Regions from separate parts of the Clostridium zhoujianii genome, predicted to be linked through region 2. Evidence: a T-box and tRNA genes for the amino acid it is inferred to sense, from the RefSeq annotation. Region 2 holds a T-box; the other holds one or more tRNA genes.
What was found. A T-box is a leader RNA that pairs with one kind of tRNA and senses whether it is charged. The one in region 2 lies ahead of thrS (threonine--tRNA ligase), so its partner is inferred to be a tRNA-Thr.
Positions count from the first base shown of each region.

Region 1: it has a tRNA-Thr gene. The T-box ahead of thrS (threonine--tRNA ligase) is inferred to sense a tRNA for this amino acid. The anticodon was not compared.

Region 1 is NZ_JBPUTF010000003.1:26,856-48,860, reverse strand. Features, by position in the region: gene rplC (50S ribosomal protein L3) at 1-14, opposite strand, end outside; gene rpsJ (30S ribosomal protein S10) at 95-403, opposite strand; gene tuf (elongation factor Tu) at 1,108-2,301, opposite strand; gene fusA (elongation factor G) at 2,490-4,556, opposite strand; gene rpsG (30S ribosomal protein S7) at 4,634-5,104, opposite strand; gene rpsL (30S ribosomal protein S12) at 5,251-5,628, opposite strand; gene ACSYT2_RS14935 (L7Ae/L30e/S12e/Gadd45 family ribosomal protein) at 5,689-5,925, opposite strand; gene rpoC (DNA-directed RNA polymerase subunit beta') at 6,078-9,611, opposite strand; gene rpoB (DNA-directed RNA polymerase subunit beta) at 9,633-13,349, opposite strand; gene rplL (50S ribosomal protein L7/L12) at 13,632-13,997, opposite strand; gene rplJ (50S ribosomal protein L10) at 14,036-14,539, opposite strand; ribosomal protein L10 leader region at 14,577-14,704, opposite strand; gene rplA (50S ribosomal protein L1) at 14,747-15,436, opposite strand; gene rplK (50S ribosomal protein L11) at 15,489-15,914, opposite strand; gene nusG (transcription termination/antitermination protein NusG) at 15,999-16,520, opposite strand; gene secE (preprotein translocase subunit SecE) at 16,552-16,773, opposite strand; gene rpmG (50S ribosomal protein L33) at 16,825-16,974, opposite strand; gene tuf (elongation factor Tu) at 17,152-18,345, opposite strand; tRNA gene ACSYT2_RS14880 (tRNA-Thr) at 18,407-18,482, opposite strand; gene sigH (RNA polymerase sporulation sigma factor SigH) at 18,561-19,202, opposite strand; gene ACSYT2_RS14870 (NYN domain-containing protein) at 19,276-19,788, opposite strand; gene rlmB (23S rRNA (guanosine(2251)-2'-O)-methyltransferase RlmB) at 19,803-20,684, opposite strand; gene ACSYT2_RS14860 (Mini-ribonuclease 3) at 20,705-21,121, opposite strand; gene cysS (cysteine--tRNA ligase) at 21,169-22,005, opposite strand, start outside.
Region 2 is NZ_JBPUTF010000003.1:143,002-150,052, reverse strand. Features, by position in the region: gene ACSYT2_RS15500 (hypothetical protein) at 1-241, opposite strand, end outside; gene ACSYT2_RS15495 (HNH endonuclease signature motif containing protein) at 443-847, shown strand; tRNA gene ACSYT2_RS15490 (tRNA-Gly) at 954-1,027, opposite strand; tRNA gene ACSYT2_RS15485 (tRNA-Gly) at 1,034-1,108, opposite strand; tRNA gene ACSYT2_RS15480 (tRNA-Leu) at 1,113-1,196, opposite strand; gene ACSYT2_RS15475 (methyl-accepting chemotaxis protein) at 1,322-3,334, opposite strand; T-box leader at 3,474-3,677, shown strand; gene thrS (threonine--tRNA ligase) at 3,798-5,729, shown strand; gene ACSYT2_RS15465 (O-acetylhomoserine aminocarboxypropyltransferase/cysteine synthase family protein) at 5,797-7,051, opposite strand, start outside.

The sequences.
Region 1 (22,005 bases), 110 kb from region 2:
ATAGCTTTTTTCATTGTATTTACACCTCCTAAACTGATTAGCGGATTGTTAAACAATCATAATAGTCCAATGTCTATTCTAAAACTATTTGCTATTAAAGCTTGATTTCGATATCTACACCAGCTGGTAGATTTAATCTCATTAATGCATCAACAGTCTTTGGTGATGGATTAACGATATCGATTAGTCTCTTGTGAGTTCTTATTTCGAACTGCTCTCTAGAGTCCTTATACTTATGAACTGCTCTTAATATTGTAACAACATCTTTTTCTGTAGGTAATGGTACTGGACCAGCAACCTTTGCTCCTGTTGACTTAGCAGTTTCTACGATTTTTTCAGCAGATTGATCTAATATTGTGTGATCAAAAGCCTTTAATCTGATTCTTATTTTTTGTTTTGACATCTTGGTTTCCCTCCTTTTCATGTACGCTTTACTTCGAACGCACAACAGCGGTTATTCTATAAACTGTTCCTGGTGTTTCATCACTTTAGACAAAATTATAGAATCCCTGTCGTCGGATTCTAGATCCAGACATACTCATCAAGAATTACCCGGAAGTCCGGCAACCTCTTGATTCATCGCTGTTTGCTCTGCAACTTCTTTATTATACTATTTTTATATTGTGTTTTCAAGTTTTTTTCATCATAATATTTATTTTTTATTTATATGATTTTATAAGGCACTTTTTTCTTACTTGTTTTATTTTAAATCCTATTTAATTTTAATTCAACCACTTTTTTTAATCTTTTTACTAGTAAAAACTGTCCTTTTTTATAGTTTTCCCTCATTAATAAAATTTCATTCCCTCAATTCCATAATTTGAATTAAATACAGATTAAGTGATCTTTTTCTTAACTCTATTCCCTTATGCCATTTTCAGTTTTATTTCATATAAACTTCCTTCTACTTTTCCTCATCCCTTTTATACTACACCCACCTTATATCTTTTGACTCCTACATAAACTTAAATAGCTTCCTTATACTATTAATGAATATAGTTTTTATTTAAAACTTCTATGTTTTTTTACTGTTATTTTGGTTAATTACTATTCTTTAATAAAAAAATAAGAGTAAAGGACGTCTCCTTTACTCTTAAAATATATAAATTATTCTGTTATGCTAGTAACAACACCAGAACCTACAGTTCTTCCACCTTCTCTGATAGCGAATCTTAATCCTTCATCCATTGCTACTTGAGTGATTAATTCAACGTTCATATCGATGTGGTCTCCAGGCATAACCATTTCCATACCATCTGGTAATTTGATTGATCCTGTAACGTCTGTTGTTCTGAAGTAGAATTGTGGTCTGTATCCATCGAAGAATGGAGTATGTCTACCACCTTCTTCTTTCTTAAGTACGTATACTTGACCTACGAACTTCTTGTGTGGGTGTACTGAACCTGGCTTTGAAAGTACTTGACCTCTTTCGATATCAGTTCTTTGAACACCTCTTAATAATGCTCCGATATTATCTCCTGCTTGCGCTTCGTCTAATAACTTTCTGAACATTTCGATTCCAGTTACTACAACCTTCTTCTTTTCTTCACTTAATCCAACTACTTCTACTTCGTCTCCTACGTGAAGAACTCCTCTTTCAACTCTACCAGTTGCAACTGTTCCTCTACCAGTGATTGTGAATACATCTTCTACTGGCATTAAGAATGGCTTATCTGTTGCTCTTTCTGGAGTTGGAATGTAGCTATCTACTGCTTCCATTAATTCCATGATGCACTTAGTTGCTTCTTCGTCTGTTGGGTTTTCTAATGCTTTTAAAGCTGAACCTGTAACTACTGGAATATCATCTCCAGGGAAGTTGTATTCGCTTAATAATTCTCTTACTTCCATTTCTACTAATTCAAGTAATTCTGGATCGTCTACCATATCTGCCTTGTTTAAGAATACTACGATATAGTCAACACCAACTCTTGATGCTAGTAGTATATGTTCTCTTGTTTGAGGCATTGGACCATCTGCTGCTGAACATACTAGGATTGCTCCATCCATTTGTGCAGCTCCTGTAATCATGTTCTTAACATAGTCAGCATGTCCTGGACAGTCAACGTGAGCATAGTGTCTGTTTGCAGTTTCATACTCAACGTGTGAAGTATTGATTGTAATACCTCTTTCTTTTTCTTCTGGTGCCTTATCTATTGCAGCGTAATCAAATGCTTCAGCAAAACCTTGCTTTGATAATACTGTTGTAATAGCTGCTGTAAGTGTTGTCTTACCGTGGTCAACGTGACCAATTGTTCCAATATTTACGTGGGGTTTATTTCTTTCGAATTTTTCCTTTGCCATTGTAAATTCCTCCTTGTATAAACAATTAATTAAAGAACCTTTTCGTCAATATTATAACTTATATAGATTCCAATATCTAGTTTTATTATTGAACTTTTCCTACTTCATCGTCTTGCGACTCCATCGGCGTAACTTCCCTCAAGCCCAAGGTACAGTGCTACATTTAAGTAGCACCTTATTTATATAAATTACTTGCTTCTCTCGCCAGCAATTTTTTCTTGAATACTCTTTGGAACTTCTTCGAAGTGGTCGAATACCATAGCGTAAACTCCTCTTCCTTGAGTTCTTGATCTTAAAGTAGTAGCATAACCGAACATTTCTGATAATGGTACGAAGGCTCTAATAACTTGAGCACCATTAACAGCTTCCATTCCTTCCATTCTACCTCTTCTTGAGTTAATGTCACCTATAACATCACCCATGTATTCTTCTGGAACAGTAACTTCAACCCTCATTGTAGGCTCAAGTAGTACTGGTTCTGCTTTTGCCATAGCATTTTTGAATGCCATTGATCCAGCAATTTTAAATGCCATTTCCGATGAATCGACTTCATGGTATGAACCGTGTACTAACTTAACCTTAAAGTTAATAACGTTATACCCAGCGATTGTACCAGTTTTAGCTGCTTCTTGTATACCTGCATCTATTGCTGGAATATATTCTTTTGGAATAGCTCCCCCAACAACTGCATTTTCGAATGTGTATTCGCCTTCTGTTGGTTCCATTTCAATAACAGCGTGACCGTATTGTCCCTTACCACCAGATTGCTTAGCATACTTAGCTTCTGCCTTAACAGCTTTTCTAATTGTTTCTTTATATGATACTTGTGGAGCTCCAACGTTACACTCAACCTTGAACTCTCTTTGAAGTCTATCAACTATGATATCTAAGTGAAGCTCACCCATACCAGCGATGATTGTTTGACCTGTTTCTTGATCAGTCCAAGTTTTAAATGTTGGATCTTCTTCTGCAAGCTTAGCTAATGCTAATCCCATCTTTTCTTGACCAGCTTTAGTTTTTGGCTCTATAGCTATATTTATAACTGGTTCTGGGAATTCCATTGATTCTAGAATTATTGGATTATTTTCAGCACATAAAGTATCACCAGTTGTAGTGTTCTTAAGACCTATAACTGCTCCTAATTCTCCAGCTTCTAATGATTCAACTTCTTCTCTATGGTTAGCATGCATTTTAACAAGTCTACCGATTCTTTCTTTCTTACCCTTTGTTGAGTTAAGAACATAAGAACCACTTTCCATAACACCTGAATAAATTCTAGCGAACGCAAGCTTACCTACGAATGGATCAGTAGCAATCTTAAATGCTAAAGCTGACATTGGTGCTTCATCTGAAGCTTCTCTTGTGTCTGCTTCTCCTTCAAGATTTGTTCCATCAACTGCAGGTATATCTATTGGTGATGGTAAGTAAGCAACAACACCATCAATCATTTGTTGAACACCCTTATTCTTGTAAGATGATCCACAAATACATGGGTAGATTTCATTAGCTATTGTAGCTTTTCTTAATGATGCATGTAGTTCTTCTTCAGTGATTTCTTCACCTTCAAGATATTTCATCATTAACTCTTCATCAGTTTCAGCAATAGCTTCTATCATTGCTCCTCTATACTCTTCTGCTTGGTCTTTTAATTCTGCAGGAATTTCTTCCTCTCTCATGTCAACACCAAGATCATCATAGTACATAATAGCAACGTTTCTTATTAAGTCTATCATTCCCTTAAATTGATCTTCTGCACCTACTGGTATTTGTATTGGAACTGCATTAGCTTTTAATCTATCTCTTACAGTGTTAATACATCTAAAGAAATCAGCACCTGTAGCATCCATCTTATTAACATATATCATTCTTGGTACACCATACTTATCTGCCTGTCTCCAAACAGTTTCAGTTTGTGGCTCAACTCCACTCTTAGCATCAAGAACTGTAACAGCTCCATCAAGAACTCTTAATGATCTTTCAACTTCAACTGTGAAGTCTACGTGACCTGGAGTATCAATGATATTTAATTCATGATCTTTCCAGAAACAAGTTGTAGCAGCAGAAGTAATTGTTATACCTCTCTCTTTTTCTTGTTCCATCCAGTCCATTTGTGAAGCACCTTCATGAGTTTCTCCTATTTTATGTGTCTTACCAGCATAGAACAGTATACGCTCAGTTGTCGTAGTTTTACCGGCATCAATATGAGCCATTATTCCGAAGTTACGGAACATATTTAAAGGATATTTTCTAGCCATTTATATTCCTCCTCTCAACGAGTTATTATTAAATTCGAGAAAACTGTTTTGGTAAAAGAACCAAAACAGTTTTTCTATTAGTATCTGTAGTGAGCGAAAGCCTTGTTTGCTTCTGCCATCTTGTGAGTATCTTCTCTCTTCTTAACAGCGGCGCCTGTGTTATTAGCTGCATCTAATAATTCTCCAGCTAATCTTTCACACATAAGCTTTTCTCCTCTTTTTCTAGCAGCAGCTAGCATCCATCTGATACCTAGAGTCTGTCTTCTTTCAGCTCTAACTTCTATTGGAACTTGATAAGTTGCTCCACCTATTCTTCTAGCTTTAACTTCTAGTAAAGGCATTATGTTGTTCATTGCTTCTTCAAAAACTTCTAACGCATCCTTACCAGTCTTTTCCGCCATAATTTCAAATGCATCGTAGCATATTTTTTGTGCTACTCCCTTTTTACCATCTTCCATTATACCGTTTATAAGCTTTGTAACAACCTTTGACTTGTACATTGGATCTGGTAATACATCTCTCTTTGCTATATGTCCTTTTCTTGGCACTTTTCTTCCCTCCTTAACATACTAATTTAAGTTCATCGGTACTCGGTATTCTTTCATACCGCAAAGTGCTAACTTCTTCATCTATATAAACTTAACTTATAAATCTATGTAAACGCTGAAGATAAGCACTACATTTGGTTAAGAGCCTATTTTTTCTTAGGTCTCTTAGCTCCATACTTTGATCTTCCTTGCATTCTGTTAGCTACTCCAGCGCAGTCTAATGCACCTCTTACAATATGGTATCTAACACCAGGAAGGTCCTTAACTCTACCACCTCTTATTAGAACAACACTATGTTCTTGTAAGTTGTGTCCTACACCACCAATGTATGCAGTAACTTCATATCCATTTGTAAGTCTTACTCTTGCAATCTTTCTTAACGCTGAGTTAGGCTTCTTTGGAGTAGTAGTCTTAACTACAGTACAAACACCTCTTCTTTGAGGACAATCCTTAAGTGCTGGTGAATTTGAAGTTGTAGCAGCTACTTTTCTTCCTTTTCTTACTAATTGGCTAATAGTTGGCATTTTTTCACCTCCTGAATTTTATTTATCTATTTAAATTATAAAAAGATAAAACAAGTTTAATTACAGCAATAATGCAACAGAAGATTCTACTTCTATTCCACATATTCTGCCCAATTCTTTCTTTGTCTCAACGGATTCAATTCTAATATTATGTTCATCCACTAAATCCATTAAGGGTGCGATTAACTTACAATCTACATCTTTTGCTACGTATAAAACTTTGCCTTCGCCATTTTTGATAGCTTTCGTACATTGTTTTATACCAATAACTTTTTTTCCTACAAGTCTGTCTAACATGGGATCCCTCCTCATAGTAAACTCATGAAGACAAAGTAATTAGCTTCATCTTCATGAAATCATTTAGACAATCATACTGTAGTGTATTTCTAAAAATCACACATTCGTATTTTATCATTTAAGCATACACATGTCAATAAAATTACATTGTATTATTCTGCCGTATTCGCAGCCTCATCTTCTATTAAATCATCCTCTACATCAAGCCTTACAGATCTATATCTCATCATGCCTGTTCCTGCTGGAATTAGCTTACCAATGATTACATTTTCTTTCAGACCAACAAGTGGGTCAATCTTACCTTTAATTGCAGCCTCTGTAAGTACTCTTGTTGTTTCTTGGAATGATGCTGCTGATAAGAAACTATCAGTTGCTAAAGCTGCTTTTGTAATACCAAGTAAAACTTGTTCACCCTTAGCCTCTTCTCCACCTAATTCTCTTATTTTAGCATTTGCTTCTTCAAAATCAAATATATCTATCATAGTTCCAGGAAGTAGTTCTGTATCTCCAGAATCACTTACCTTAACTTTTCTAGTCATTTGTCTTACAACAACTTCTAAATGCTTATCGTTAATATCAACGCCTTGAAGTCTATAAACCTTTTGTACTTCTGAAAGAAGATATCTTCTAGCTCCATCAACACCCTTGATATTCATAATATCATGCGGATTAACTGAACCTTCTGTTACTTCATCTCCAGCTTCAATAAGATCATCGTTGCTTACCTTTAATCTTGAACCGAAAGGAATATCGTAACTTCTTTCTTCTCCATCAGCACTCATAACGTGAACTATTCTCTTCTTCTTAGTATCCTCGACTCTTACTGTACCTGTTATTTCACTAACTATAGCAAGACCCTTAGGCTTTCTAGCTTCAAATAATTCCTCTACTCTTGGAAGACCTTGAGTTATATCAGCACCGACAACACCACCAGTATGGAATGTTCTCATTGTAAGCTGCGTTCCAGGCTCTCCTATAGATTGTGCAGCTATTATACCAACTGCTTCACCTATGTTAATCTTTTTAGCAGTAGCCATGTTCATACCATAACATTTAGCACATACACCAATTTTACAATTACATGTAAATACTGATCTAATCTTTACTTTCTTAATGCCTGTAGCTACTATCACTTCTGCCATATCTGAGTCAACATATGAGTTCTTTTCTGCAACTAACTCCCCACTAGTTGGGTGTAAAACATCTTCTGCAAGATATCTACCTGTCAGTCTTTCTTTTAAGCCTTCGATTACTTCATTACCTTCTTTAATCTCAGCTACTACCATACCATCATCAGTACCACAATCCTCATCTCTTACGATAACATCTTGTGAAACATCAACAAGTCTTCTAGTTAAGTAACCAGAGTCTGCTGTTTTTAATGCAGTATCAGCATTACCTTTTCTCGCACCGTGAGTTGATAAGAAGTACTCAAGTACGTCAAGGCCTTCTCTAAATGATGCTCTGATTGGTAACTCTATAATCTTACCAGATGGACTTGCCATAAGTCCTCTCATACCTGCTAATTGCTTGATTTGTGACTTAGAACCTCTGGCTCCTGAGTCAGCCATCATATATATTGGATTAAATTTATCCAAGCTTGCCATTAAAGTATCAGCTACTTCTTCAGTTGTCTTGGTCCACTTTTCTATAACTCTTTCATATCTTTCTTCATCTGATATGAAACCTCTTTTATACATCTTTTCAATTTTTTCAATTGTTTCATCAGCATCTTTTAATAGATCGTACTTAGCTTTTGGAACGATCATATCTGATGCTGCTACTGTAATAGCTCCTATTGATGAATAGTGGTATCCTAATGCTTTTATCTTATCAAGCATTATTGATGTATCTGTTGGTCCATGCTTTAAATAACACTTATCTATTATAGTTCCTAAAGATTTCTTTGTAACTAAGAAGTCAACTTCTAAGTTGAATTTTTCATCTTCCTTGCTTCTATCAACAAATCCTAAATCTTGTGGAATAGATTCATTAAATATAATTTTACCTACTGTTGTTTTAATTATTCCGGAAGATTGAACTCCATTTTCTACTCTAGTCATCTTAACAAAGATTTCTGCGTGAATAGCTATTTCTTTTACTTCATAAGCCATTATAGCTTCTTCTTTAGAGTAGAAATGCTTTCCTGCCCCCTTAGCTCCATCCTTATCCATTGTTAGATAGTATGAACCTAAAACCATATCCTGTGTTGGTACACAAACTGGTTTACCATCAGAAGGCTTCAATATATTTCCTGCAGCTAACATTAAAAATCTTGCTTCAGCTTGTGCTTCTACCGATAGTGGTACATGGACAGCCATTTGGTCTCCATCGAAATCCGCGTTATATGCTGTACATACAAGTGGATGAAGTTTTATTGCTCTACCTTCTACTAATACTGGTTGGAAAGCTTGAATTCCAAGTCTGTGTAACGTAGGAGCACGGTTAAGTAAAACTGGATGATCTGCAATAACTTCTTCAAGTACATCCCATACTTGTGGCATTACTCTTTCAACCATTCTCTTAGCGCTCTTTATATTATGAGCAACTCCATCTTCAACTAGCTTTTTCATAACAAATGGCTTAAATAATTCTATAGCCATTTCTTTCGGAAGTCCACATTGATACATTTTTAATTCAGGCCCTACAACGATAACTGATCTACCAGAGTAGTCAACTCTCTTACCAAGTAAGTTTTGTCTGAATCTACCTTGCTTACCCTTAAGCATATCTGATAATGATTTAAGAGGTCTGTTTCCAGGACCTGTAACAGCTCTTCCTCTTCTTCCATTATCTATTAAAGCATCAACTGCTTCTTGAAGCATTCTCTTTTCATTTCTAACAATTATGTCAGGCGCACCTAAATCTAATAACTTCTTAAGTCTGTTATTTCTATTGATTACTCTTCTATAAAGATCATTTAAGTCTGATGTAGCAAATCTTCCACCATCTAATTGAACCATAGGTCTTAAATCTGGTGGAATTACAGGTATAACATCTATAATCATCCATCTTGGATCATTGCCAGACTTTTTAAATGATTCTATTACTTCAAGTCTTCTTATTACCCTAACTTTCTTTTGACCAGTACTAGTTTTTAAATCTTCTTTTAATTCTATTGATTGTCCTTCTAAGTCAATCTCACCAAGAAGTTGTTGTACTGCTTCAGCTCCCATACCTGCTACGAAACTTTCTTCTCCGTATTTATCTGCTGCTTCTCTATATTCCTTTTCATTAAGAAGTTGCTTCTTTAATAGCGGAGTTTCCTTTGGATCAATAACTACATATGAAGCAAAATATAATATTTTTTCAAGCGCTCTTGGTGACATATCAAGGATTAATCCCATTCTTGATGGAATCCCTTTGAAATACCAAATATGAGATACTGGGGCAGCAAGTTCTATATGCCCCATTCTCTCTCTTCTTACTTTAGCTTTAGTAACTTCTACGCCACATCTGTCGCAGACGATACCCTTATATCTTACTCTCTTATACTTACCACAGTGACATTCCCAATCCTTCATTGGTCCAAATATTCTCTCACAGAAAAGACCATCTCTTTCTGGCTTTAATGTTCTGTAGTTAATTGTTTCTGGTTTTTTAACTTCACCCCTTGACCATTCTCTTACTTGTTCAGGGGATGCTAAGCCAATTTGTATAGCATCAAAATTATTCAATTCAAACAAGGGTATATCCTCCCTTCAAAATTAGTGTTCGTCATTAAAATCATCAAGTTCTAAATCCTCTTTTAATCCGTCTAACTGGAAGCTTTCAAAATCTTCGTCTTGATCTCCATCTATTTCTGATTCTTCTTCGGCTACTTCAAAACTTTCATCTAGTTCAACTACTGGCGATGAAATAAGTTCTTCAGTCCCCTCTATATTAACTTCTATATTTTCCATATCGTCTTCTGCAAGTTCTTTTAATTGAACTTCTTCATTCTCTTCATTTAAAACTTTTATATCTAAACAAAGGGCTTGAAGTTCTTTTATAAGAACCTTAAATGATTCTGGAACCCCTGGTTCTGGGATATTTTCACCCTTAACTATCGCTTCATACGTTTTAACTCTACCAACAACATCATCTGACTTAACAGTTAAAATTTCTTGTAGTGTATGAGCTGCTCCATAAGCTTCTAGTGCCCAAACTTCCATTTCACCAAATCTTTGACCACCAAATTGAGCTTTACCTCCAAGTGGTTGTTGAGTTACTAATGAGTATGGACCAGTTGATCTAGCATGTATCTTATCATCAACTAAGTGAGCTAGTTTCAAGATATACATTATTCCAACTGTAACTTCATTATCAAATGCTTCTCCTGTTCTACCATCATATAAAACAGTTTTACCATTTGCATTGTATCCTGCCTTTTCAAGACATTCTTCGATATCACTTTCTGTTGCTCCATCAAATACTGGTGTAGCTATATGCCAACCAAGTTGACTCGCTGCCCAACCTAAGTGAACTTCAAGTACCTGACCAATATTCATACGAGAAGGAACTCCTAATGGATTTAAGCATATTTGTAGTGGTCTACCATCTGGTAAGAAAGGCATATCTTCTTCTGGAAGTACTCTTGAAATAACCCCTTTATTACCATGACGTCCCGCCATCTTATCTCCAACTGAAATCTTTCTCTTTTGAGCTATATAACATCTTACAAGCTCGTTAACTCCTGGATTTAAATCATCGCCATTTTCTCTAGTAAATACCTTGATATCTACTATTATACCAGCTTCACCATGAGGAGCTCTTAATGAAGTATCTCTAACCTCTCTTGCTTTTTCACCAAAGATAGCTCTTAATAATCTTTCTTCAGCAGTCAGTTCTGTTTCTCCCTTAGGAGTAACCTTACCAACAAGAATATCCCCTGATCTTACTTCAGCACCAATTCTTATTATTCCTCTTTCGTCTACATCTTTAAGCGCATCTTCACTTACATTAGGAATATCTCTTGTTATTTCTTCTGGTCCAAGCTTAGTATCTCTTGCTTCACATTCGTATTCTTCTATATGAATTGAAGTAAATACATCTTCTCTTACTAATTCTTCAGAGATAAGCATAGCATCCTCATAGTTATAACCTTCCCAAGTTATGAATCCCATTCTGATATTCTTACCTAATGAGATTTCTCCTAAATCTGTAGATGGTCCATCTGCTAACACTTGGTTCTTAAATACTATTTCACCAGTTTCAACTATAGGTCTTTGATTTATACACATACCTTGGTTACTTCTTGTGAATTTAAGTAATCTATAAGTATCAGTACCACCGTCAGAATCTCTCTTTACTCTTACTTCGCTTGCACTTACATAAGTAACAACACCTGCATTCTTCGCTTTTGGAAGAACTCCTGAGTCAACAGCAGCCTTAAACTCTATACCAGTACCAACTATCGGTGCCTGTGGCTTTAATAAAGGAACTGCCTGACGTTGCATGTTTGAACCCATCAGTGCTCTTGATGCATCATCATTCTCAAGGAAAGGTATCATTGCTGTTGCAACCGAAACAATTTGTCTAGCAGATACGTCCATTAAATCAACATCTTGTGCTGGAACAACAAATATATCTTCTTGATTTCTAACTGTAATTTTCTTATCTACAAAGTGACCATTTTCATCTAATGGTTCCTTAGCTTGTGCTACTAAGTACTGATCTTCTTCGTCAGCTGTGAAGTATCTTATCTCATCAGTTACCTTTCCATTTTCTTTATCAACTATTCTATATGGTGTTTCTATAAACCCATACTCATTTACCCTGGCAAATGTTGCTAATGAGTTAATTAGACCTATATTTGGGCCTTCTGGCGTTTCTATAGGACACATTCTACCATAATGAGAATGGTGAACGTCTCTTACTTCGAAACCAGCTCTTTCTCTTGAAAGACCTCCTGGTCCTAATGCTGATAATCTTCTCTTATGAGTTAACTCAGAAAGAGGATTGATTTGGTCCATGAATTGTGATAACTGTGAACTACCAAAGAATTCTTTAATAGCTGCAGCTACTGGTCTTATATTAATTAACATTTGAGGAGTGATTGCTTCTTGGTCTTGAATAGTCATTCTTTCTTTAACTACTCTTTCCATTCTTGATAAACCAATTCTGAATTGATTTTGTAAAAGCTCTCCTACAGATCTTAATCTTCTATTACCTAAGTGATCAATATCGTCAACATTACCTATTCCATATGCTAATCCTATTTCATAACTAATTGTTGCGAATATATCATCTTTTATTATATGTTTCGGTACTAATCTACCTATATTCTTCTTAATTTCTTCCTTTATTGAATCAATATCAGAGAAATTATCAAGAATTTCTTTTAGAGTTGGGTAATGAACTAATTCTTTTATGTTTAAATCTGATATATCAAATGAGATATGTTTATTTATATCTACAAAATGATTTCCTATTACTCTAATAGTTTTATCTTCTACTAAAACATCTACTGAATTTACTCCAGCATTTTGAATTTCTTCTGCCATTAATCTGCTGATTTTTTGGCCTTGTTCTACCATTACTTCCCCAGTTGACGGGTTCACTATATCACTTGCTGCCACTTGATTTGCAATTCTCAAGTTTAATGCAAGTTTCTTATTGAACTTATATCTTCCTACTCTTGATAGATCATATCTCTTCGCATCGAAGAATAGTGAATCTATTAATGATATTGCACTATCAACCGTTGGAGGTTCCCCTGGTCTTAATCTCTTATAAATTTCTAATAAAGCTTCTTCTCTAGTCTTTGTATTATCCTTTTCTATTGAAGCTCTGAATCTTTCTTCTTCACCAAAATAATCAAGTAGTTCCTGATCATTTCCTATACCCATCGCTCTAGCAAGTATTGTTATTGGAAGCTTTCTTGTTTTATCGATTCTTACGTATATAATATCATTAGAATCTGTTTCATACTCTAACCAAGCTCCTCTATTAGGTATAACAGTTGATGAGAATAGCTTTTTACCACTCTTATCTCTACTATAACTATAGTAAACTCCTGGCGATCTTACTAATTGGCTTACGATAACTCTTTCAGCACCATTAATAATAAAAGTACCTTGTTCAGTCATTAATGGGAAATCTCCCATAAACACTTCTTGCTCTTTTATTTCTCCTGTTTCATTATTCTGTAATCTTACAGAAACCTTTAGTGGTGCAGCATAAGTAGTATCTCTCTCTTTACACTCTTCCACTGAGTACTTGATATTTTCCATATCAAGTTTGTAGTCAACAAATTCAAGCACTAAATTACCTGTGAAATTGCTTATAGGATTAACATCATGAAATACTTCATGAAGCCCTTCTCTTAAGAACCATTCATAGGAATCTAACTGTACTTCAATTAGGTTTGGCATGTCAATTACATCATTAACCTTACCAAAACTCATTCTTGTTCTTTTTCCAACTTGGACAGGATGTACCATGAATTTTCACCCCTTGTATAAACTAAAATAACCAAAAACACACTTTCCCTAAGGACTTTTATGTTTTCGGAGAACATCATCATCTTAGTATAACCATTTTTTTGACGGTTATACGTTTTTTACCATTATATTATAATTATCCATAATAAATAGTACATTTAATGATACTACCATATCAACATTTTAATGTCAATATTTTTTTATAATCACATTGAAATTTATTATATAGTTTTAGGCAATAAAAAAGGTGCTAATATAGCACCTTTTTTATATTAAGTAAAATTACTTAACTTCTACTTCAGCTCCAACTTCAGCTAATTTAGCCTTGATGTCTTCAGCTTCTTCTTTAGCTACAGCTTCTTTTAATGTCTTAGGAGCTCCGTCAACTATTTCCTTAGCTTCCTTTAATCCTAATCCAGTAATTTCTCTAACTACTTTTATAACCTTGATCTTTTGAGAACCAGCACTTGCTAATACTACATCGAACTCAGTCTTTTCTTCTGCTGCAGCACCTGCAACAGCACCACCAGCAACTGCAACTGGAGCAGCAGCGCTAACACCGAACTCCTCTTCGCAAGCTGTTACTAATTCATTTAATTCTAAAACGCTCATTTCTTTTATAGCTTGAATGATATCTTCTCTTGTCATTTTAATTGCACCTCCAAAATTACTTAAACATGTTTTAATTATTCAGCTGAGTCAGCTTCTTTTTTCTCTTTTATTGCATTTAATAAGTATGCAAGGTTTGATAATGGAGCCTTGATACTTCCAAGAAGTTTCGCAATAAGAACTTCTTTTGATGGTATTGAAGCAAGTTGTGTAACCTTTTCTTTGTCAAAGATTTGTCCTTCAACAATACCTGCTTTTAATTCAAGTTTCTTATGGTCCTTAGCAAAGTCATTTAAAACTCTTGCTGGAGCAGTAGCATCTTCATAACCGAATGCTATTGAAACTGGTCCTTCTAAGTATTCTTCAATACCGTCTAAACCTAATTCCTTTGCTGCTAATGTCACTAAAGAATTCTTGTAAACTCTATATTCTATACCTGCTTCTCTTAAGTTCTTTCTTAGTTGAGTATCTTGTTCAACAGTAAGACCTTGATAGCTAGCAAGAATAACAGATTGTGACTTTTCTAATTTTTCCTTAATTTCAGCAACTTTTGCTTGCTTTAATTCTCTATTCTTGTTCATTACTGTGTGTCCACCTCCTCACAGTTTTTAACTGCTTTATTGTATTAATAAAGGTCTTCCCGTAGACAATGGAAGACCTATAATAAACATTATATTCTACCCTCGGTAGGATGATTTACATTATGCTTTCGCACCTACTGTCTACGGAATATTATTCATTTTTCACAACGAATTAGATTATATCAGCTTAATTATATTAAGTCAATACTATTCTAAAACTTTTGTTGGGTTAACCTTTGCTCCAGGTCCCATAGTACTTGAAACAGTTACTGATTTAACGTATTGTCCCTTAGCTGCTGCTGGTTTAGCCTTAATTAAAGCTTCCATTAGAGTGTGGAAGTTCTCTTGTAACTTTCCAGCTCCAAATGATTTTTTACCGATTGGGCAGTGTACTATAGCAGTTTTATCTACTCTGTACTCAACCTTACCAGCTTTAATATCTGCAATTGCCTTAGCAACATCAAATGTTACTGTACCTGATTTTGGGTTTGGCATTAATCCCTTAGGTCCTAATACTCTACCTATTCTACCAACAACACCCATCATATCTGGAGTAGCTACAACTACATCGTAGTCGAACCAGTTTTCTGATTGGATCTTTTGAACCAATTCTTCTGCTCCAACAAAATCTGCTCCTGCTGCTTCAGCTTCCTTAGCCTTATCTCCTTTAGCAAACACTAATACTTTAACAGTCTTGCCAGTTCCGTTTGGTAAAACAACTGCTCCTCTAACTTGTTGATCTGCATGTCTTGGATCTACACCAAGTCTTACGTGTAACTCGATAGTTTCATCGAAGTTAGCCTTTGCAGTCTTTACAGTAAGCTCTAAAGCTTCTGCAGGAGTGTATAAAGCATTTTTATCTATTAACTTTGCACTTTCAACATATTTTTTTCCCATAATAAGCCTCCTTCGTGGTAATAGCGGCCTTGACCTCCCACATTTTTATGAATTACTCTTCGATAGTTACGCCCATACTCTTAGCTGTTCCTTCGATCATGCTCATAGCAGTCTCGATTGTAGCAGCATTTAAATCTGGCATCTTTAATTCTGCGATCTTTCTTATTTGTTCCTTAGTTATCTTACCAACCTTAGTTTTGTTTGGTACTCCTGAACCGCTTTCTAATCCTAATTCTTTCTTGATTAGTACTGCAGCTGGAGGAGTCTTTAAGATGAAACTAAAAGATCTATCTTGGTAAACTGTAATTACTACTGGTATTATTAATCCAGCTTGATTTGCAGTTTTAGCGTTAAACTCCTTACAGAATCCCATTATGTTTACACCATGTTGACCTAATGCTGGACCAACTGGTGGAGCTGGTGTTGCCTTACCTGCTGCAAGTTGAAGTTTTATCATTCCAGTTACTTTCTTAGCCATTTGTTATTCCTCCTATACGGTGGTGATTACGGACTTAAAGTCCTCCCACTTAATTAACATTAGTCTTATAATTTATGTAAATTACTAAACTAACTTCTCAACTTGATTAAAGTCTAATTCAGCTAGAGTTTCTCTGCCGAACATATCTACTGATGCCTTTATCTTGTGCTTTTCAATGTTTATTTCTTGAACTAAAGCAACAAATTCTCTTAAAGGCCCTGAGATTACTCTCACACTTTCTCCTACTTCTAAATCGATATCCTGTGGTAGTTCAACAACTCCCATAGATTCAACCTCTTCATCAGTAAGTGGAACTGGTTTTGATCCAGGTCCAACGAAACCAGTAACTCCTCTTGTATTTCTAACTACATACCAAGATTCGTCTGACATCAACATTTTTACTAGTACATATCCCGGGAATTTTTTCTTTAAGGAAACTTTTTGCTTACCATCTTTTTCTTCAACGACTTCTTCCATCGGAACTTGAATATCAAGTAACAATTCTTGAAGGTTTCTGTTTTCGATAGTCTTCTCAATAGTAGCCTTAACTTTATTTTCATATCCAGAATATGTATGCACTACATACCATCTTGCTCTTTCACTCATATTCTTTCGGTGATAATCACCCAAACCTCCCTTACTTAAGTTTCAAAATCACTTCAAAGAGGTTTTGAAAAATATAATCTAATCCACCAACATAAACAATGTATATTAGTGAGACTATAGCAACTGCAATTAATGCCTTTTTAGTATTTTTCTTAGAAGGCCAAGATATTATTCTTATTTCAGACTTAATCCCTCTAATAAAGTTTAATATGCCACCTTTTTTAGTAGCTTTTACATTACTATTTACAGCCATTTTTTTCACATCCTTAAATTTTGTAAGTATGTGTCTTCACTTAATTGCTAATTATTTAGTTTCTCTATGAAGAGTGTGCTTCTTACAGAATCTGCAATACTTTTGCATTTCTAATCTGTCTGGGTTATTCTTCTTGTTCTTCATTGAGTTGTAGTTTCTTTGTTTACACTCTGTGCATGCTAAAGTTATCTTTACTCTCACGGTCTGCACCTCCAGTTATTCGTATATATTTTAAGAGACAATTCTCTTACTGTTTCAACTAATTACGTAATTATGATTTACTTTATGACATTATCATAAAAGTTGTCTACTGTCAATATGATGTTCCTTTGTAAAGGACTAGGTATTAATACCCAGTCCTCTATTAAAGGTAAATTCTTATTCTGTTATGCTAGTAACAACACCAGAACCTACAGTTCTTCCACCTTCTCTGATAGCGAATCTTAATCCTTCATCCATTGCTACTTGAGTGATTAATTCAACGTTCATATCGATGTGGTCTCCAGGCATAACCATTTCCATACCATCTGGTAATTTGATTGATCCTGTAACGTCTGTTGTTCTGAAGTAGAATTGTGGTCTGTATCCATCGAAGAATGGAGTATGTCTACCACCTTCTTCTTTCTTAAGTACGTATACTTGACCTACGAACTTCTTGTGTGGGTGTACTGAACCTGGCTTTGAAAGTACTTGACCTCTTTCGATATCAGTTCTTTGAACACCTCTTAATAATGCTCCGATATTATCTCCTGCTTGCGCTTCGTCTAATAACTTTCTGAACATTTCGATTCCAGTTACTACAACCTTCTTCTTTTCTTCACTTAATCCAACTACTTCTACTTCGTCTCCTACGTGAAGAACTCCTCTTTCAACTCTACCAGTTGCAACTGTTCCTCTACCAGTGATTGTGAATACATCTTCTACTGGCATTAAGAATGGCTTATCTGTTGCTCTTTCTGGAGTTGGAATGTAGCTATCTACTGCTTCCATTAATTCCATGATGCACTTAGTTGCTTCTTCGTCTGTTGGGTTTTCTAATGCTTTTAAAGCTGAACCTGTAACTACTGGAATATCATCTCCAGGGAAGTTGTATTCGCTTAATAATTCTCTTACTTCCATTTCTACTAATTCAAGTAATTCTGGATCGTCTACCATATCTGCCTTGTTTAAGAATACTACGATATAGTCAACACCAACTCTTGATGCTAGTAGTATATGTTCTCTTGTTTGAGGCATTGGACCATCTGCTGCTGAACATACTAGGATTGCTCCATCCATTTGTGCAGCTCCTGTAATCATGTTCTTAACATAGTCAGCATGTCCTGGACAGTCAACGTGAGCATAGTGTCTGTTTGCAGTTTCATACTCAACGTGTGAAGTATTGATTGTAATACCTCTTTCTTTTTCTTCTGGTGCCTTATCTATTGCAGCGTAATCAAATGCTTCAGCAAAACCTTGCTTTGATAATACTGTTGTAATAGCTGCTGTAAGTGTTGTCTTACCGTGGTCAACGTGACCAATTGTTCCAATATTTACGTGGGGTTTATTTCTTTCGAATTTTTCCTTTGCCATTGTAAATTCCTCCTTTATTCTTCAATAAACTTTGCCTAGCGTTTTCTATTTCTCTTCTTAGTGGAGCTCACGATCGGGATTGAACCGACGGCCTCCGCCTTACCAAGGCGACGCTCTACCTACTGAGCTACGTGAGCACTCATATATTGACTTTTTCTCAATATACCAATTATAAAGTTTACTACCATTTATTTTATTTGTCAACAAAAAGTTAGCTACTTTAAATCTAAGCATTTTTCAAGCTTACGCTTAACTCTTTGTAGCGCATTATCAATGGATTTTGCATGTCTATCTAAATCACAAGCAATCTCTTGATATGACTTTCCATCCAAGTAAGATGTAAGTACTTCTAATTCTAGATCAGAAAGTACCTTGGCTATCTCATCCTCTATATGATTCATCTGTTCTTGACTTATAACAAGTTCTTCTGGATCTGTTATTCTAAATCCAGCTAATACATCTAATAGTGTTCTATCAGATTCTTCTTCATAAATCGGCTTATTTAAAGAAACATAAGTATTTAAAGGAATATGTTTTTGTCTCGTTGCCGTCTTTATGGCAGTGATTATTTGTCTTGTAACACATAATTCAGCAAAAGCCTTGAAGGATGTAAGTTTATCAGGCTTAAAATCTCTTATAGCCTTGTAAAGCCCTATCATCCCTTCTTGATATATATCCTCTTTATCAGCTCCAATTAAAAAATAAGACTTAGCCTTTGACTTCACGAAATTCTCATACTTAGAAATAAGATATTCTTGAGCTCTAGTATTCCCGTTTTTAGCTTCTAATACAACTTCTTCATCTAACTTCTCTTCAAATTCTGAATAAATACCCTCTGAATACCCTTTATTAAACACTTCTCCCCCTCCGAACCTTGGCTAATGTATAATTCAAATTATACCCTACCGAATTCTCGCAAGTCAAATCATTTCAACGACTTCTACGAATTTCCTCTAGCTTTTTTAAAACATCAAAATCTATATTGTCCTGTAAGTGATTTTTATAGGGAACTTTATTTTTTTCAGTCTTTTTACGAATTATATCTTCCGTCTCCATTACTTCGTTATAAAATTCTAATGAAGATACTCTAACTGCCCCTCTTTGAAATATAGTCTGCTGTTCCAACCAATCAGATGTAACAACATAAACCTCATATCTTCTACCTAAATTATGTACTTCTCTTTCAATATAACTATCTGCTGTTTCTCCATCCTTAGTAAAAACTATAGATAAATTCTTATTGATTTCTTCTTTATTCTCTAAATTTCCTGCTACTTTATGGCCATCAAATACTAAAATAACCCTACAATCGCTAAATGATCCATAATTATGTAATATATCAATTAAACTTTGTCTAGCCCCATCAAAATTGTTATTTTTATTATCTTTTAGGTTTGGCCAGCTATTTAAAACATTATAACCATCTACAAATACTATCTTCACATAGATTCCCTCATTTATTCTTTTAATCTGCCCTTTAATACTTCATACATCATTATACCACCTGCAACAGAGGCATTTAAAGAGTTAATCTTCCCTATCATTGGGATTCTAACAAGCTTATCACATTTTTTTAATGTTAATTTTGATATTCCTCTTCCTTCGCTTCCTATTATCAAAGCACAGGCTCCAGAGAAATCAACTTCATAGCTATATTCTCTTCCTTCTATATCCGCACCATATACCCATAACCCAGCGTTCTTTAACTCATCAATAGCAGTATTAATATTTGTAACCTTCGCTACTTTAACGTGTTCTATAGCTCCAACAGATGATTTGTATACAGTTGATGTTATTCCTACATTTCTTCTCTTTGGAATAATAATACCGTGTACTCCACAAAGTTCTGCTGTTCTTATTATTGATCCAAGATTATGAGGATCCTCTAATTCATCTAATACTATTACAAATGGATCTTCATTTTTTTCCTTAGCTGCATTTAATATATCAGCTACTTCAAAATATTTATAAGGTGTAACCATTGCTATAACACCTTGATGTACAGCCCCATTGCACATTACATCTAGCTTTTTTCTATCAACCTCTTTTATTACAAGTTTTCTTTCCTTAGCTAACCCAATAATTGCATTTATAGATCCTTCCATCTGACCTTTTGCTATATATAATGCTTCTATTGTTCTGTCACCCTTTAGAACTTCACTTACTGCATTTCTACCGATAATTAGATCTTCTCTTTCCTCACTAACTTTAACATCTTTAATATCTATTTGTTTATTTCTATTATTCTTAGCTTTTACTTCTCTATTATTTTTTTCTTCCTTATTACCTTTAACTACTCTATCTTTATTTTTTGTATTTCTATTAAATTCTTTTTTCATTTACTTCACTCCTTATAAACTTAACTGTTTACAATCTCAATACTTTTATTTAGCACATATTTTAACCGTTCTTTCTCACCGACTAAATATAGATATCCAACTAAGGATTCAAAACCTGTTGCCATCCTATAATCTCTTACATCTGCATTTTTAGGTACTGTTGCTGATTTGGTATTTCTTCCTCTTTTGAAAATATAAGCTTCTTCCTCTGTTAATTCATCTTCTATCACATGCATTATCATTGATTGAGCTTTAGCTTTAACAAAACTGATTGCTGCCTTATGCATTTTATGAGCTGATAATTCAGTGTTTGATGATAATACATAACTTCTTATGAAAAGTTCATAAACTCCATCTCCAACTAAAGCAAGTTGTAATGGGTTTAACATTCTAGCTTCATTCTTACTGAATTCTCTTTCTCTTAAATCCTCTAACATATGTATTCTCCTTTAAATAAGGGCTGCAAAACTGCAGCCCCTTCTTTTTAATTAACCTTTTTCCACCTTACCCCTTGTGGTGTATCTTCAAGGATTATTCCCCTAGCTTTTAAATCATCTCTTATCTTATCCGCTAAAGCAAAATCCCTGTTTTTTCTGGCATTTTGTCTATCTTCTATTAATGCTTCTATTTCATCTTCAAGGCTTCCCTTTGTTGACTTTTGAAGTATTCCTAGTGTACCACCAAGTTCTCTTATTAATTCTAATGCTTTTGTAGCAAGTTCTCTTGAGGATTCAATTGTTACATTAGTATTTGTGTCCTTAGATAATTCAAAGAGCACAGAAATCGCATCAGCTGTGTTAAAGTCATCATCCATTTTCTCAATAAACTTTTCTCTATATTTATTTAGTGAATCTAGATACATCTTTTCCTGATCATTCATTTCATCTCTAGATACTTCATCAATTAAATTTTCTAAATTCCCTATAGCATTATATAATCTTTCAACAGATGCTTTAGCTGACTCTAATAAATCCTCACTAAAGTTTAATTGTATTCTATAGTGACCTGATAATAATAAGAACCTTACAACATCAGCATCATATTCTTTTAATATATCTCTTGCAGTTAAAAAGTTATTTAATGATTTAGACATTTTTTGATTATTAACATTTAAAAATGCTGAATGTAACCAATAATTTGCAAATGGCTTTCCTGTTAACGCCTCACTTTGTGCTACTTCATTTTCATGATGTGGGAAGGATAAATCCATTCCACCTGCATGAATATCGATTGTATCACCTAATAACTTCTTTGCCATACATGAACATTCTATATGCCATCCTGGTCTTCCCATTCCCCAAGGACATTCCCAAGCTGGTTC
Region 2 (7,051 bases):
CATAAATCCATTTATAAAAGGCCTCTTGTAAAAATGAATATTGAATATATCCAAGAAGAGCTTTTACATCTGGAAAATACGCATAAATATTATCTATACCATTGTTCTTACTAAAAATAAGAGTATGAATATAAAGTGATTTATCCTTTGGTGGATTCTGCATAAACATATGTCCTCTTATTGTCTTGTTCTCGCTTATAAGATTTTCCCAATATTTAAAGGAATTATAACTTTGCCTCATCCTTATCACCCTTCTTTCTACTATATAATATATTATATAGTATATTATAACCTTTTTTCAATACTTTTCTACAATTTAACAAGGTATTGCCAAATGGTTAAGTGAATCAATATTCAGAATATTTTTCTGGCTTATTTATCAAATTGAATTAGCAAATAATTTACTATATAATAAATACATAAAAATAAAGGGGGTAACTTATTGTTCTTTTGTGAAATTTGTAATGAAAAAGCTGATATTCATCATATTGTTCATAGGTGTGAAGGTGGATTCGATATAGAACTAAATTATAAATATCTTTGCGAAAAACATCACCGTGGTAAAGACGGACCCCATCACTCTATTGAAGTAGATATAAAATATAAAATTCAACTACAAAATAAACTTTATGAAATCTTACCTAAAGATTATTATTCCTTTAAAGAACTTGGAGTAATACTAAATGTATCTTTGAACACCTTAAAAAGGATTACTCGTAATATTAAAATATTTAAAGAGGGATATAAAAAGGATGATATTGTACTAGCTATTATGGGAGGTACTCTTTATACTGAGGAAATCCTTGAAAATATACAAATTCAAAAACTCATTCAAAATATATATTAATATTATTCTATTTATTTATTATTTCTATACTACCAACTATAATTAATTCGTTTAATTATAGTTGGATATAACAAAAAAGTAGCTCTATATGAGCTACTTTTTTTATTGGAGCAGGTAGTGGGAATCGAACCCACCTTTCCAGCTTGGAAGGCTGGAGTATTACCGATATACGATACCTGCATATTATGGAGCGGAAGACGGGACTCGAACCCGCAACATCCACCTTGGCAAGGTGGCGCTCTACCATTGAGCCACTTCCGCATATTGGTGCAGATGAAGGGAGTCGAACCCCCACGCCAAAGGCGCTAGATCCTAAGTCTAGTGCGTCTGCCAATTCCGCCACATCTGCTTACCATACTCATATTATATACTGGTATTACCAAAAAAATCAATATATTTATAAAATAAAAAATAGTTCTTTAAAACCACTTTTTATTTTATATAAATTCCTTAGTTATATAGCTAATTCCACTTCTATTTAACCTTAAATATTTTAACTTGCTCCATTAAATCTGTTGATTTTCCTAATAAAAGTTTTGAACTTACTTCCACTGCATCACTAGTTTGACTAAGATTTATTGCTGATGCTGTTACCTCTTCAGTCGCTGCTGAAATCTCCTCAGATGATGATGCTATTACTTCAATAGTATTTATTATTATATCCCTACTACCAATTATATTATCAAAAGCCTCTTTTATCTCTATTATCTTAGGTGTTATTCCATTAACTGAATCTGATATTCCTTTAAATGATGTTAAGGCTATATCTACACTTTTCCTCTGAAATTTAATTTCTGATTTTATAGCCTCGCTTCCAATAACTACTCCTTTAATTCTATTCATTAACTCATTCAAAATATTATATATATTTTTAGATGACTCTTTACTCTTCTCAGCCAAAACTCTTATATCATCTGCTACTACAGCAAAGCCATTACCAGCTTCTCCTGCTCTAGCTGCTTCAATCGCTGCATTTAAAGCCAATAAATTAGTCTGTTCAGATATATTATTAATTAAATCTGTAATTTCATTAACTCTTTTAATATGTACATTTATATGATCTATATCCTTTATGAAGCTATCTAAATCACTACTAAATTTAATTATTCCCTGATCTAAAATCATCATATCTTCATTACCTTTTATTGCTTCATTATTTGCCTCTAAGGCTTTCAGATTAATTTGCTTCACATGTTCTTTTACTACATCTACCTTCTTGCTAAAATATTCAAGCTTATTTACTATGCTATTAAGTTCTGCTGATTGATCTCCAGCTCTTGTAGCTACCTCTCCTATCGCGACATATATATTTTCTGTTAAAGATGATAATTCCATAGAAATCTCATTAAGAACATCTGCATTAGCTCGTACTCCTTCAGATGTATCCTTAACTGCACAAATCATGCCCCCTATAGATACCTTAGCTCTATTAACACTATTATATATATCTGCTACTTCATCTCTACCTTCTAAATATTTCTTATCAACCTCTTCTGAAAAGTCTCCATCTGACATAATATGTACATATTCTTTAGTTCTTTTTAAAGTATCCCCAATATTAAAACTAAATAAAATAATCACTATCGTTATTAATAAAGTTACTACCACAGTTACAGTAAAACTTGCTACTTTTAAATATGTAAGTTTCTCTAATATATCACCTTTTTCTACTGATATTCCTAAGGATAATCCGGTGTTACCTATTGGTGTATACGTTATGTATCTTCCTGTTCCGCTATATTGATATTCACCAGTTCCAGAATAGCCACTAGCCATATCTTTACCTATATTGTTTAATGCTTCTAAATCTTCTCCTTCCCTCTGAATTGATATTATATTCTCATTATCTGATAGTAATTTCTTATCGCTACTTGCAACAAAGTTACCATAGCTATCGATTATTAGTGAATTTCCTGTATTTAAAAACTTAATTGAATTTATCATTTCACCAAGTTCCTTACTTTCCTTGTAAGAAACTATAGTACCAATTACCTCATCATTGTAATCTTTTATTGCTACTGAGTATGCTATAATCTTTTTTCCAATATCATAATCGAAATAAGGTGTAGATATCTCTGAGTTTCCACTTATTGACGAAATAAAATTCCTAGTATTTTTTATATTTCTACTCTCACTATTAAAAAATACTGCATTACCAGATAAATCTGAAATTCCTATATCTAATTCATTGTTTGTTTCTAATAACGATCTTAACTCCCCTAATCTATCATTTAAATTTATATTCTCATCTTTCACTTTAGAATTTTTAGCTAAAAGATCTAGTCTGTTTAATTCTTCATTGATATATACATTAGTTTTATCAGCAGCCACCTTTGTCATTTCGCCCATTATATTTAAATTACTTTCTATCAATATTTCTTTTGAATAGTGATATGCAAACAAAGAAATTAATAAAAATCCTCCAATAAAAATAGGTAATAGTATAATTAACAATTTACTTTTTATGCTCTTAAATTTATATTTCATATTACTCCTCCCATTTATCTTTTATTTTAATGGCAGATTACAACAAAAATATTATATTCCTGTTAAAGTATGGTTAATTATAATAGAATATTGACATTCAAAAATTAAATAACTATAATTAAAGCTAATACATATAATAATTAAAACGTTGAAGAGAAGAGTAAGTTAAATCTTTATTTCCAGAGAGAGGGTACCCCAGCTGAAAGTATCCTTAGATAAAATTAACCGAAGACCACCTCTGAGTGACCTTAATAAAGTCCGTCTATATCACGTTACGATATCCTTAAGTGACCTATTTTTTAGGTAATTAGAGTGGAACCACGGATATAACTTCGTCTCTATATATGAGATTGAAGTTTTTTTATTTTGTAAAATTATATTTAAGGCATATATAAGAAAATAATTTTATGATTACTAATTATTTTCTTTAATATCCATAAGATAAATGAAAGGAGATTTTTTAATGATTAAAGTAACTTTAAAAGATGGTTCAGTAAAAGAATTTGAAGCTGGCGTTTCAGTACTTGACATAGCTAAGGGAATTAGCGAAGGTTTAGCTAGAAATGCTTGCTGTGGTATTGTTAACGGCGAAGTTGTTGACCTTCGTCACATAGTAAATGAAGATGTGGAGCTTGCAATATGTACCTTCGATTCTCAAGAAGGAAAAGATGCTGTAAGACATAGTATTTCTCACGTATTAGCATATGCTGTTAAGAGAGTATTCCCTGAAGCAAAGCTTGCTATAGGGCCATCAATAGAAACTGGATTCTACTATGATTTTGATAGAGACGTGGCTTTTACAGCTGAAGATTTAGAAAAATTAGAAGATGAAATGAGAAAGATAATAAAGGAAAACCCTGCTATAGAAAGATTTGAGCTTCCAAGAGATGAGGCTATAAAATTAATGGCAGATGAACCTTATAAGGTAGAATTAATTAATGATCTTCCAGAAGATGAAATTATATCATTCTACAAGATGGGTGATTTCACTGATTTATGTGCTGGTCCCCACCTAATGTCAATTAAAAATGTTAAAGCTATTAAACTTCTTAGAACTGCTGGTGCATACTGGAGAGGCGATGAAAAGAATAAGATGCTTTCAAGAATCTACGGTACAGCTTTCTTAAAGAAAGCAGATTTAGAAGCTCACTTAGAAGCTCTTGAGGAAGCTAAAAAGAGAGACCATAACAAGTTAGGTAGAGAATTAGGCATATTCACAACTAATGAAAATATAGGTCAAGGTCTTCCACTATTCATGCCGAAGGGTGCAAAGTTATTCCAAACTCTTCAAAGATGGATAGAAGATGAAGAAGAAAAAAGGGGCTATGTATTAACTAAGACTCCATATATGGCTAAAAGTGACTTATATAAAGTTTCAGGACACTGGTCTCACTACAAAGATGGTATGTTTATTTTAGGTGATGAAGAAAAGGATGATGAGGTTCTTGCATTAAGACCAATGACTTGTCCATTCCAATTCACTATATATAATGCTGAACAACATAGTTACAGAGATCTTCCAATAAGATATGCTGAAACTTCTACTTTGTTTAGAAATGAATCATCAGGAGAAATGCATGGTCTTACAAGAGTTAGACAATTCACTCTTTCAGAAGGTCATATTATAGTTACTCCTGAACAAATTGAAGAAGAATTCAAGGGCGTTGTAGATTTAATTAACTATGTAATGGATACTCTAGGAATCTCAGAAGATATATCTTACAGATTCTCTAAGTGGGATCCTACTGATAAAGTTAAGTATATAAACAATGCTAAAGCTTGGGAAGAAACTCAAGTAATAATGAAGAATATCTTAGATCACATTGGTATTCCATATGTTGAAGCTGCTGGTGAAGCTGCCTTCTATGGTCCAAAGCTTGATATTCAATGTAAAAACGTTCATGGTAAGGAAGATACAATAATCACTGTTCAAATTGACTTTGCATTGGCAGATAGATTTAACATGACTTATATCGATAAAGACGGTAATAAGAAAACTCCTTATATCATTCATAGATCATCAATTGGATGTTATGAAAGAACTATAGCTACTTTAATTGAAAAGTATGCTGGAGCATTCCCTACTTGGATGGCACCAGTTCAAACTAAGATTCTTCCAATTTCAGATAAGTACAATGACTATGCTGATTTAGTTGTTAAGTCTTTAAGAAACAAGGGTGTAAGAGTTGAAGCTGACTACAGAGCTGAAAAGATTGGATATAAGATAAGAGAAGCTAGATTAGAAAGAACTCCTTATATCATAGTAGTAGGTGAAAAGGAAGCAGAAACAAATTCTGTTTCAGTAAGAAGTAGAAAGAGTGGTGATGAAGGAAGCATATCACTTGCAGAATTCGAAACTAGACTATTAACTGAAATAGCAAATAAAGAAAGATAATATTAAAACTATAAAAGGGATAATATTTTGCAATGCAGAATATTATCCCTTTATTTTAACCACTATTTTAAACTTGATCTAATGCTTGTTTAATATCTTCAATAATATCTTCAATGTTCTCTAATCCCACTGATATTCTTACAAGTCCAGCTGTTATTCCAGCTGAAACTAATTGCTTATCAGTAAGTTGTCTATGTGTTGAGCTTGCTGGATGAAGTACGCAAGTTCTAATATCTGCAACATGGACAGCATTTGAAGCTAACTTTAGTCCATCCATAAATCTTATTGCATCTTCACGGCCACCCTTAATGGAGAATGATACTACTCCACTACAACCTAATGGTAAATATTTATTAGCTAAATCGTGATAATTACTATTTTTAAGTGTTGGGTAATTAACAAATTCTATCTTATCTGATTCATTTAAGAATTCAGCTACTTTTTCTGCATTTCTACAATGTTTTTCTATTCTTACTGGTAATGTTTCTAAACCTAAATTTAATAAGAAAGCATCTTGAGCTGATGGATAACATCCTAAATCTCTCATAAGCTGTACCCTTGCCTTCGCAATATATGCAGCACTTCCAAATTGCTCAGTATACACTACTCCATGATAGGATTCATCAGGCTCAGTGAACTCTGGGAATTTACCATTAGCCCAATTAAATTTACCACTATCAACAATCACTCCACCAAGTTGTACTGCATGTCCATCCATATATTTTGTTGTAGAATGTATTATTATATCTGCACCAAACTCTATAGGTCTACAAAGAATTGGTGTCGCAAATGTATTATCTATTATAAAAGGAACATCATTCTTATGTGCTATCTTTGCAAACTTCTCTATATCAAGTATAGATATTGCTGGATTTGCGATACTTTCTCCAAATACTGCTTTTGTGTTTTTCTTGAATGCCTTTTGTATTTCTTCCTCTGATCCTTCTGGATCAACAAATGTGCATTCTATTCCAAGCTTCTTAAGAGTTACTGCAAATAAATTTATTGTTCCACCATAAACTGTTGCTGCACTAACTATATGGTCTCCTGCACCAAGAATATTTAATATAGCTATTAATAAGGCTGCTTGTCCAGATGTAGTGCAAAGGGCACCTACTCCACCTTCTAATGAAGAAATTTTTTCTTCAACAGCCCCAACTGTTGGATTAGATATACGTGAATACATATGACCATCTGCTGTTAAATCAAATAACTTTCCTATGTGCTCTGCTGAGTCATATGTGTATGTTGTACTTTGGTATATTGGTAGTACCCTCGGCTCCCCATTACCTGGATGATATCCTTCATGTAAGCATTTAGTT